Regions from separate parts of the Streptomyces sp. NPDC060035 genome, predicted to be linked through region 2. Evidence: riboswitches for the same ligand, from Rfam matches in the RefSeq annotation. Region 2 holds a riboswitch; the other holds the start of a gene.
The links. Region 2 has a riboswitch for S-adenosylmethionine ahead of ACFWBQ_RS37900 (aminotransferase class V-fold PLP-dependent enzyme). Riboswitches for the same ligand answer to the same signal wherever they lie in the genome.

Region 1 (5,368 bases), on a different contig from region 2:
CGAAAACATCCGCACCACCGTCGACCGCGATGAAGCCGTACCCCTTCTCCGCGTTGAACCACTTGACGGTGCCCTGAGCCATGCCTAACTCCCCTATTACTGGCCCTTGCACAGGACCGCACTTCGCGGGCCCGGGTCAGAACTCACCCTCCGACAGGAGAGGGTGGCGTGCGCCGGAACGCGTCGACCGCGGCCGAATGTATCTGCCCAACTGCCCTCTGCAACAGGTCAATCGGACGAGAATTCTGGGCATGGCTGAACGCCCGGATAGGCAGAACTCGTGAGATTCCAGGGCAAGTCGGGCCTGACAAAGGCCACTTATGGCGCAATGGGTTCACGTACTTTGGCTGCTTCTTATCGCGACCGGGCGCATTCTCATATGCGGGCGGCACAGGCAGCGGAGGGGACTTCCCCAACTGTACCGCGCTCAACCATGCAGAATTGCCCCCTCCGCTTCTCTTGCGGAGGGGGCAATGGTGTTCACGCTGCGAAGTCGAACAGGACGGTCAGCCTCCGGCGACGGCCGGGATGATCGAGATGCCGGCGCCCTCCGGGGTGGCCGTCTGCAGGCCGCCCTCGAAGCGCACGTCGTCGTCGTTGACGTACACGTTCACGAAGCGGCGCAGCTTGCCCTGGTCGTCCAGGACGCGGGCGGCGATGCCCGGGTGGTTCTTCTCAAGGGACTCGATGACCTCGGAGAGGATCGTGCCCTCGGCCGGGACCTCGGCCTGACCGCCCGTGTAGGTGCGGAGGATGGTGGGGATACGGACCTTGACGCTCATGGGGTGCCTTCCTTCGGTCTCGGGTGGTCAGCTGGCCGCGAGGCCCGCGTCGCGGAACGCGTCCAGGCTGGGCCGGATCGTGGCCGACAGGCCGGTCGTCGGGGCGACGGCGTCCAGCGTCTTCAGGCCGTCACCGGTGTTCAGGATGACCGTGGTCAGCGACGGGTCGAGCAGACCGGCGTCGATCAGCTTCTTCGTCACGCCGACCGTGACACCGCCCGCGGTCTCGGCGAAGATGCCCTCGGTGCGGGCCAGCAGCTTGATCGCGTCGACGACCTGCTCGTCGTTGACGTCCTCGACGGCACCGCCGGTGCGCCGGGCGATGTCCAGGACGTACGGGCCGTCGGCCGGGTTGCCGATCGCCAGGGACTTGGCGATCGTGTTCGGCTTCTGCGGCCGCACGACGTCGTGTCCGGCCTTGAAGGCGGTGGAGACCGGGGAGCAGCCCTCCGCCTGGGCACCGAAGATCTTGTAGGGCCTGTCCTCGACCAGGCCGAGCTTGATCAGCTCCTGCAGACCCTTGTCGATCTTCGTGAGCTGCGATCCGGACGCGATCGGGATGACGATCTGGTCGGGCAGCTGCCAGCCGAGCTGCTCGCAGATCTCGTACGCCAGCGTCTTGGAGCCCTCGCCGTAGTACGGCCGGAGGTTGACGTTGACGAAGCCCCAGCCCTCGCCGAGCGGGTCGCCGATGAGCTCCGAGCAGAAGCGGTTGACGTCGTCGTAATTGCCCTCGATGCCGACCAGTTCGCCGCCGTACACCGCGGCCATGACGATCTTGCCCTGCTCCAGGTCGTGCGGGATGAACACGCACGAGCGGAAGCCGGCGCGGGCCGCCGCTGCGCCCACCGCACCGGCGAGGTTGCCGGTGGAGGAGCAGGAGAGTGTGGTGAAACCGAAGGCGCGGGCGGCCTCGACGGCGATGGCGACGACACGGTCCTTGAAGGAGTGCGTCGGGTTGCCGGAGTCGTCCTTGACGTACAGGCCGCCGGTGACGCCCAGCTCACGGGCGAGGTTGTCGGCCTTGACCAGCTTCGTGAAGCCGGGGTTGATGTTGGGCTTGTCCGCGACATCGGCGGGGACCGGCAGCAGCGGCGCATAGCGCCAGATGTTGTCGGGACCGTCGGCAATGCGCTTCTTCAGCTCTTCGGGGGAGCCGCTCGGCAGGTCGTACGCCACTTCGAGCGGCCCGAAACAGGACGCACAGGCGAAAATGGGACCGAGCTCGAAACGCTCGCCGCATTCGCGGCAGGAAAGCGCTGCGGCGGAACCCAGGTCCACGGCAGAAGATTCGGTGTTCGCTGCAACTGTCTGAACAGACACGATGGCGGAGGCCCTTTCTCCTCATCTTCCTTGCGACGTATTTCGCCACAAGACGGAATTGGCACCTTCCCCACCGTGACCTCGCGGTCGGCAGGAGGGTTGCCGGGACTTCAACGGGCCGTTCCCTCAGTCCCTCTGGATGAGCGCTATGGCACCGGACCATCGATCCGGGCATTTATTCGCGGACCGACCCCGACATGCGAGGGCCATCCGCGTTGTTCAAGACTGTAACCGAAGCCCCGGACGATTGAGATAGTCGTCCGAACCGCGAGATGGATCACATACAGGGAGTATCGACCGTGCTGGAAGAGGTGGAACGCTGGCTGACCAGGCGTTCCTGGTCGGCTGCCGACCGCCCGCTGGAACGCCTCACGGCCGCGCGAGCGAGGGATCCGCACCGCGCCGGAGTGAGCGTCGTCCTGCCCGCCCTGAACGAGGAGGCGACGGTCGGCGAGATCGTCGAGGAGATCCGGCGCGAGCTGATGGAGAAGGTCCAGCTCGTCGACGAACTGGTGGTGATCGACTCCGGTTCCACCGACGCCACCGCCGCGGTGGCGCGTCGGGCGGGTGCCAGGGTGGTGCACCGGGACGCGATACTCCCCCGGATACCGGCCGTACCCGGCAAGGGCGAGGTGCTGTGGCGGTCACTGCTGGTGACCAGCGGTGAGATCGTCTGTTTCATCGACGCCGACCTCAAGGACTTCTCGGCGGACTTCGTCTCCGGGATCGTCGGCCCGCTGCTGACCGACCCCGAGGTGCAGTTCGTCAAGGCCATGTACGACCGCCCGCTCGGAGAAGCCGCAGGCCAGGGCGGCCGGGTCACCGAACTGGTGGCGCGCCCTCTGCTCAATCTGCACTGGCCGCAGCTGGCCGGCTTCGTCCAGCCGCTGGGCGGCGAGTACGCCGTACGCCGCTCCCTGCTCGAACGGCTCCCCTTCCCCGTCGGTTACGGAGTGGAGCTGGGCCTGCTCGTCGACGCACTGCACACGGTGGGCCTGGACGCGCTGGCGCAGGTGGACGTCGGCGTACGCAAGCACCGCCACCAGGACGGCCAGGCACTCGGCCGGATGGCGGCGGCGATCTACCGCACGGCCCAGCTGAGGCTCTCCCGGGGGCATCTGGTGCGGCCCGTTCTCACCCAGTTCGAACGGGGCGAGAACGGCTTCGTACCGCACACCCACGCGGTGGACACCGAGGAGCGGCCGCCGATGCGCGAGATCGCGGAGTACGCGTCCCGCCACGCGGCGTGACGTTTCGCGGTGGGCTTCGCGTTTGGCGGCTCACCGAACGGGCTAGGTTCGGGTACATGGTCTCCGAGCACACTGCCAAGGTCCTCGTCGCGTCCAATCGCGGCCCCGCGTCCTACGCGCTGCGCGAGGACGGCACGCTCGATGCGAAGCGGGGCGGGGGCGGCCTCGTCTCCGGCCTGAGCGCCGTCGAGGACAAGCTGTGGGTGTGCGCGGCCCTGGGTGACGGCGACCGCGAGGCGGTCCGGCGGGGTGTGGCAGAGCCCGGCGTCCGCATGCTCGACATCGACGCCGGGGTCCACGACGACGCGTACAACGGCATCGCGAACTCGGTGCTCTGGTTCGTGCACCACATGATCTACCAGACGCCGCTGGAGCCGGTCTTCGACGCCGGATTCCGGCGGCAGTGGGCGTCCTTCGAGGCGTACAACCGTGCCTTCGCCGAGGCCCTCGCCGAGGAGGCGGGCGTGGGTGCGGCGGTCCTGGTTCAGGACTACCACCTGTCGCTGGTGCCCGGCATGCTCCGCGAGCTCCGCCCCGACCTGCGGATCGGCCACTTCTCGCACACTCCGTGGGCCCCCGTCGACTACTTCCGGTTGCTGCCCGACGACATCGGCGAGCAGCTGCTGCGCGGCATCCTGGGCGCCGACCGGGCCGCGTTCCTGACCCGCCGCTGGGCGGACGCGTTCATCGGCTGCTGCACGGAGATCCTGGGCGGCACCGGCCACACCCGGATCGGGGTGCACGGGCTGGGCGCCGACGCGGACTTCCTGCGCCGCCGCTCCCACGAGGCCGACGTGGACGAGCGGATGGAGACACTGCGGGAGCAGGTGGGCCCCGGCAGGCGGACGATCGTGCGGGTGGACCGCACCGAGCTCTCCAAGAACATCGTCCGCGGGCTGCACGCCTACCGGGCGCTGCTGGAGGAACACCCCGAATGGCGTGAACGCGTGGTGCACGTGGCGTTCGCCTACCCCTCGCGGCAGGACCTCACCGTGTACCGCGACTACACCGCCGAGGTGCAGCGGGTCGCCGACAGCATCAACGCGGAGTACGCCACGGAGGGCTGGACCCCGGTCATCCTCCACGTCGACGACGACTTCGCCCGCTCGCTCGCGGCGTACCGGCTGGCGGACGTGGCCCTGGTCAACCCGATCCGCGACGGCATGAACCTGGTCGCCAAGGAAGTCCCGGTCGTCTCCGACACCGGCTGCGCGCTGGTGCTGTCGCGGGAGGCGGGGGCGTACGAGGAGCTCGGCGAGGACGCGATCGTCGTCAACCCGTACGACGTGTCGGCCACGGCGGCGGCGCTGCACGAGGCGCTGACGATGGAGGACGGCGAGCGGGGCGCGCGCACGAAGCGGCTGGCTGCTGCGGCGACCGCGCTGCCGCCGCAGCAGTGGTTCCTGGACCAGCTGGACGCGCTGCGCGGTTAGGGCTTTCGGAGCTGCCGGGCCAGGGCTGCCAGCAGGCCCACCACGGCTGCCGGGCCCGGCAGCAACAGGTCGGCACGCTCGGCGAGTTCGGGAACCTCGGTGCCGCTGCAGACCAGGAGGCCCGGGGTGCCGTCCGGACCCTCGGCGCGGAGCTTCTCCACTGCGGCGTACGCGGCGAGGTCGCCCAGATCGTCCCCGGCGTACAGCACGGACTCGGCCTCCGTCTTCCGTAGGTACTCCGCGAGTGCCACACCTTTGTCCATGCCCGGCGGGCGCAACTCCAGGACGAGGCGGCCCGGTTCGACGATCAGCCCGTGACGGGCGGCGAGATGCCCGAGAGGTTCGCGCAGGGATTCGAACGACGCCTGCGGGTCGTCGGCCCGCCTGGTGTGTACGGCGAGGGCCTGCCCCTTCTCCTCGATCCAGGTGCCGTGCCAGGCACCCACCTCGTGCAGGACGCCCGGGAGTTCGGCGCGGACGGCGGCGACGCCGGGGTGCGGTGTGGGGGCGTGCACGGTGCCGGTGACGGCGTCCCAGCGTTCGGCGCCGTAGTGCCCGAGGACGACGAGGTGATCGAGGC
Region 2 (5,368 bases):
CGGCGGACAGCGCCGCGGCGAAGTGCGAGCTGTTCCAGCCCTCGACCACGAAGGAGATGACGCCGACCCTCGGGGCGTCGTCCCCGAACAGGGAGAGCACCCTGACCTCGGGGACCTCGGCCAAGCCCTCGCGGACCCGGGTGACCAGCTGCTGCTCACGCGTGACCAGCTGGTCGAACCCGGCCTCGGTCAGGGCCCTGCAGGCGGCGGCGATGGAGTAGACGCCGATCACGTTGGGCGATCCTGCCTCGTGCCGGGCCGCCGTGGTGTGCCACTCCACGTCCACACCGCCGTCGGTGCGCCGGGCGACCTTCCTGGAGGCGCCGCCGCCCGCGAGATACGGCTCCGCGTCCCGCAGCCAGTCGGCCCGGCCGGCGAGGACGCCCGAGCCGAACGGCGCGTACAGCTTGTGCCCGGAGAAGGCCACCCAGTCGACGTCCAGCTCCGTGATGTCCACGGGGTGGTGGGGCGCCAGCTGTGCGGCGTCGAGGACGATCCGGGCACCGTGCGCATGGGCGGCGGCGGCCAGTTCCTTCACCGGCCACAGCTCACCGGTGACGTTCGACGCGCCCGTCACACAGACCAGTGCGGGCCCGTGGGGGTCGCGGTCGGCCAGCGCCCGCTCCAGCGTCACGACTGCCTCGGCCGGGGTTCGGGGGGCGTCGAGGTAGGTCACCCGGGCGTCGCGCCAGGGCAGCAGCGAGGCGTGGTGCTCGGTCTCGAACACGAACACCTGGCAGTCCTTGGGGAGCGCGGCGGCCAGCAGGTTGAGGGAGTCCGTCGTCGAGCGGGTGAAGACCACCTGGTCCTCGGCGCGGCAGCCGAGGAATTCCGCGACGGTGACGCGGCTGCTCTCGAAAAGGTCGGTGGAGAGCTGCGAGAGATAGCCGGCACCGCGGTGCACGCTGCCGTAGTACGGGGCGTAGGCGGCCACGTCGTCCCACACCCGCTGCAGCGCCGGGGCGCTCGCCGCGTAGTCGAGGGCGGCATAGGCGACTTCACCGCCGGTAACCAGCGGAACGGTGACGTCCGCACCCAGAACCGGCAGCGGGGCACAAATGGACTGGTCGACGACAGCGGTGGAGACAGACATGGCGAACTCCCGTAACAGGCAGGCGAAAACCCGGCGCCGGCAGATACGCGGCAGCGCAGGGAAAGAGAAAAGGGTGTGCGGAAGAGGGCGTTGAGCCCTATCGCATTCGCTTGCTCACAAGAGGCTCCCTGGGGACCAGGACCCCGGGGGATGGCATTCACAGATGCCTAGGGGCCCGCGCTTGCCACAGACCTCGCTGCCTGCGGCCTGGTCTTCACCCGGGGCACCCCGCCACGGACGGAGGGTTGCCGGACAGCGAGCCGGGGCCTATTCGCTGTCACTCATGACCTGCGCAGCATCTTGCCATACCTGCCCGCATGCGCAAGGGCGCAGTCCGCGATCCGGACTGCGCCCCGACTCACGTCCTGCCCTCAGGCGTTGCTGGCGGCCACCCAGCGCTCCAGCGCCCGCTTGGCGGATCCCGAGTCGATCGCTTCCGCGGCCCTCGCGATCCCGGCCGCGATCTGCTCGCTCAGCGTGCCCTCGCCCGGGTCCAGCGCGACCAGTGCGGCAGCGGAGTTGAGGAGTACCGCCTCGCGTACGGGACCTGTCTCCCCGTCAAGCATCCGGCGGGCGACGTCCGCGTTGAACGAGGCGTCGGCACCGCGCAGCGCCGAGACCGGCACCAGCTCCAGGCCGACGTCCCGCGGGTCGAACGCCTCTTCGCGCACGGCTCCGTCCCGGACGATCCAGACCCGGGAGGTCGCCGTGGTGGTCAGCTCGTCGAGGCCGTCGTCGCCCCGGAAGACGAGCGCCGAATTGCCCCGGTCGGCGAGCACGCCCGCGACGATCGGCGCCATCTTGAGGTCGGCGACGCCGATGGCCTGGGAGCGCACCTGGGCCGGGTTGGTGAGCGGGCCGAGGATGTTGAAGGTGGTCGGCGTGCCGAGCTCCTTGCGGGCCCTCGCCGCGTACCGCAGGGCGGGGTGGAACTTCACTGCGAAGCAGAAGGTGATGCCCGCTTCCTCGGCGACCTCGACGACGCGCCGGGGCGTCAGTTCAAGATTGACGCCGAGCTTCTCGAGCACGTCGGATGCCCCGCTCGCCGAGGAGGAGGCGCGGTTGCCGTGCTTGACGACCTTGGCGCCGGTCCCGGCGACGACGATCGCCGACATGGTGGAGATGTTGACCGTCTTGGCCAGGTCGCCACCGGTGCCCACGATGTCGACCGTGCGGCCCGGCACCTGGATGGTGTGGGCGTGCTCGTACATCGCGCGTACGAGTCCGGTGACCTCGTCGACGGTCTCGCCCTTGGCCCGCAGGGCGATCGCGAAGCCGGCGATCTGTACGTCGGTGGCCTCGCCGCTCATGATGCGGTCCATGGCCCACGCGGTGTCCTCGGCCGTCAGGCTCTCGCCGCGCAGGAGGGGCATCAGCACGCCGGGCCAGGAACGGGCCGCCACGCTGTCGCCGCCGTCCGGGGTCACAACGTTCATGGTCCGCTCCTGGGGTCCACAGCCGATAAGGGGATCGCCCCACCCTATCCAGCCCCGGGGACAGCGAAGAGCCCCGTCCATCGAATGGACGGGGCTCCTGCTGTGGCGATCAGCTCAGGTGATCAGTGGTGGCCGTGGCCGCTGGTGATCTCCTTGTACTCCTCGGCAGAGGGCTTGGCGATCTGGCTCTGCTCGCCGTAGTAGCTCTTGCTGAGCTTGGCCCGCAGCTTCTGCAGCGCCGAAGGCTTGCGCTCGACACCGTTCTCGTCGACCGTCGGGCCGATCTCGGCCGGCTTGTACTGCTCGTGCGCGGTGAGCGTGTGCAGCTGCCCCTGGCTGAGCGGCTCGTGGATCTCGACGAACTCACCGTGCGGCAGGCGCTTGATGGTGCCGGACTCACGTCCGTGCAGCACCTTCTCCTTGTCGCGGCGCTGGAGGCCGAGGCAGATCCGCTTCGTCACGATGAACGCGATGACCGGGCCCACGAAGATGAAGATCCGGACGAACCACGAGATGGCGTTCAGCGACAGGTGGAAGTGCGTGGCCCACAGGTCGTTTCCACCACCCACGAAGACGATGAAGTACTCCGTGATCCAGGCGACACCGAAGGCCGTACGGGTCGGGGCGTTGCGCGGGCGGTCCAGGATGTGGTGCTCGCGCTTGTCCCCGGTGACCCAGGACTCGATGAAGGGGTAGACCGCGATCACGCCGAGCACCAGGCCGAAGGCCATCAGCGGGATGAACACGCCCAGGACGAGCGTGTGACCCCACAGGTTGATCTCCCAGCCCGGCATCACTCGGATCAGACCCTCGGCGAAGCCCATGTACCAGTCGGGCTGGGCGCCGGTGGACACCTGGTCCGGGCGGTACGGACCGAGCGCCCAGATCGGGTTGATCGAGGCGATGCCCGCGATGACGGTGATGACACCGAAGACCAGGAAGAAGAACCCTCCGGCCTTCGCCATGTACACCGGCAGCAGCGGCATGCCGACGACGTTCTTGTTGGTCCGGCCGGGACCCGCGAACTGCGTGTGCTTGTGGTAGAAGACCAGGATCAGGTGGGCCACGACCAGGCCGAGCATGATGCCCGGCAGCAGCAGAATGTGGATCGAGTAGAACCGCGCGACGAAGTCGCCGCCGGGGAACTCTCCGCCGAACAGGAACATCGAGATGTACGTACCGACGATCGGCGTCGCCAGGATGGCGCCCTGCGTGAAGCGGACACCCGTACCGGAGAGCAGGTCGTCCGGGAGCGAGTAGCCCGTGAACCCGGTGAACATGCCCAGCACGAACAGCAGGAAGCCGAACATCCAGTTGATCTCACGGGGCTTGCGGAACGCACCCGTGAAGAAGACGCGCATCATGTGCACGAACATGCCGGCCAGGAAGATCAGCGCGGCCCAGTGGTGGATCTGCCGTACGAGCAGACCGCCACGGACGTCGAAGCTGATGTCCAGCGTCGAGGCATAGGCCTCGGACATCCGGATGCCCTGCATCGGCTCGTACGAGCCGTGATACACGACCTCGTTCATGCTCGGGTGGAAGAACAGCGTCAGATACACACCCGTGAGGATGATGATGATGAAGCTGTAGAGGCAGATCTCACCGAGCATGAAGGACCAGTGGTCCGGGAAGATCTTGCGCATGTTGGCCTTGGCCAGGCCGTAAATGCCCAGCCGGCCGTCCGCCCAGTCTGCTACCCGCTCACCGGCGGGCGCCTTGCGCTTTGAATCCGTCGCAGTACTCATCCGCGCTCCCAGAAGGCAGGACCGACGGGCTCTTCGAAGTCGCCGAGCGCCTCGAGGTTGCCCTCGCTGTTCACACCGATCCGCAGCTGCGGAAGGGCGTGACCGGCCGGACCGAAGATGACGCGGGCGCCGTCGGAGAGGTCGAAGGTGGACTGGTGGCACGGGCAGAGCACGTGGTGCGTCTGCTGCTCGTACAGGCTGATCGGGCAGCCGACGTGGGTACAGATCTTGGAGAAGGCCACGATTCCCTCGTGGGCCCACTCACGCTCACGCTTGTCCTTGATGTTCTCCGGCTCGATGCGGATGATCATCAGGGCAGCCTTGGCGATCTGCGTCTGGAAGTCGTGCGCGTCCTCCTCCAGGCCCTCGGGCATGGCGAAGGTCAGCGAACCGACGACGACGTCCTCGGGACGAAGCGGCTCCATCGTGTTCATGTTGATGAGCTGCTTGCCCTTGGCCCACAGGGTCGAGCGGAGCTTCTTCTCCGGCAGCGGACCGAGGTCGCGCAGCAACATCACGCCGGAGAGCGGCACCAGGGCCAGCGCACCGAACATGGTGTTCCGGATCAGCTTGCGCCGCCCGATCGCCGACTCCTCGGCACCTTCCGCGAAGTCGGCGAGAACCTTCGCCTTGACCTCGGGCTCGGCCTGGATGGCGTGCCGGTCGTCGGCGACCTCCACGTCGGACATCAGGGTGCGCGCCCAGTGGACGGCGCCTGCGCCGATGCAGAAGAGCGCCACACCCAGGGTCAGACCCAGGGAGAAGTTGAGCGAGCTCACATGCCCGAACGGCCAGATGTAGACGATCTGGTCGACCGGGAAAATGAGGTAGGACGCGATGAAAGCGATCGTCGCCAGCATGGACAGCGTGAACATGAAGGCGACGGCTCGCTCGGAGCGGCGCGCAGCCCGTTCGTCGATGTCCTGGATGCGCGGCCGGTGGGCCGGCAGCCCCGGGTCGGCGAACGGATCGCCGGCACTCTCTACCGCGCCGTGCGCGGTGTCCTGCTCTGCGGGCAGGACCTCTTCTGGAATCTCTTGGCTACTCATGACTTCTTGGCCTTAGCGGTGTGGGCCGCGACCCAAACGGCA

Region 1: it holds a riboswitch for S-adenosylmethionine, as region 2 does, so the genes downstream of both, thrC (threonine synthase) here and ACFWBQ_RS37900 (aminotransferase class V-fold PLP-dependent enzyme) in region 2, are expected to answer to the same signal.

What each region holds. Positions count from the first base shown of each region.
Region 1 is NZ_JBHWVO010000010.1:158,862-164,229, reverse strand. It holds gene ACFWBQ_RS18325 (cold-shock protein) at 1-82, opposite strand, end outside; gene ACFWBQ_RS18320 (MoaD/ThiS family protein) at 507-782, opposite strand; gene thrC (threonine synthase) at 810-2,105, opposite strand; SAM riboswitch class I at 2,124-2,251, opposite strand; gene ACFWBQ_RS18310 (glucosyl-3-phosphoglycerate synthase) at 2,405-3,355, shown strand; gene ACFWBQ_RS18305 (trehalose-6-phosphate synthase) at 3,412-4,788, shown strand; gene otsB (trehalose-phosphatase) at 4,785-5,368, opposite strand, start outside.
Region 2 is NZ_JBHWVO010000059.1:334-5,701, forward strand. It holds gene ACFWBQ_RS37900 (aminotransferase class V-fold PLP-dependent enzyme) at 1-1,093, opposite strand, end outside; SAM riboswitch class IV at 1,266-1,382, opposite strand; gene trpD (anthranilate phosphoribosyltransferase) at 1,465-2,529, opposite strand; gene ACFWBQ_RS37910 (cytochrome bc complex cytochrome b subunit) at 2,652-4,277, opposite strand; gene ACFWBQ_RS37915 (Rieske 2Fe-2S domain-containing protein) at 4,274-5,326, opposite strand; gene ACFWBQ_RS37920 (c-type cytochrome) at 5,323-5,368, opposite strand, start outside.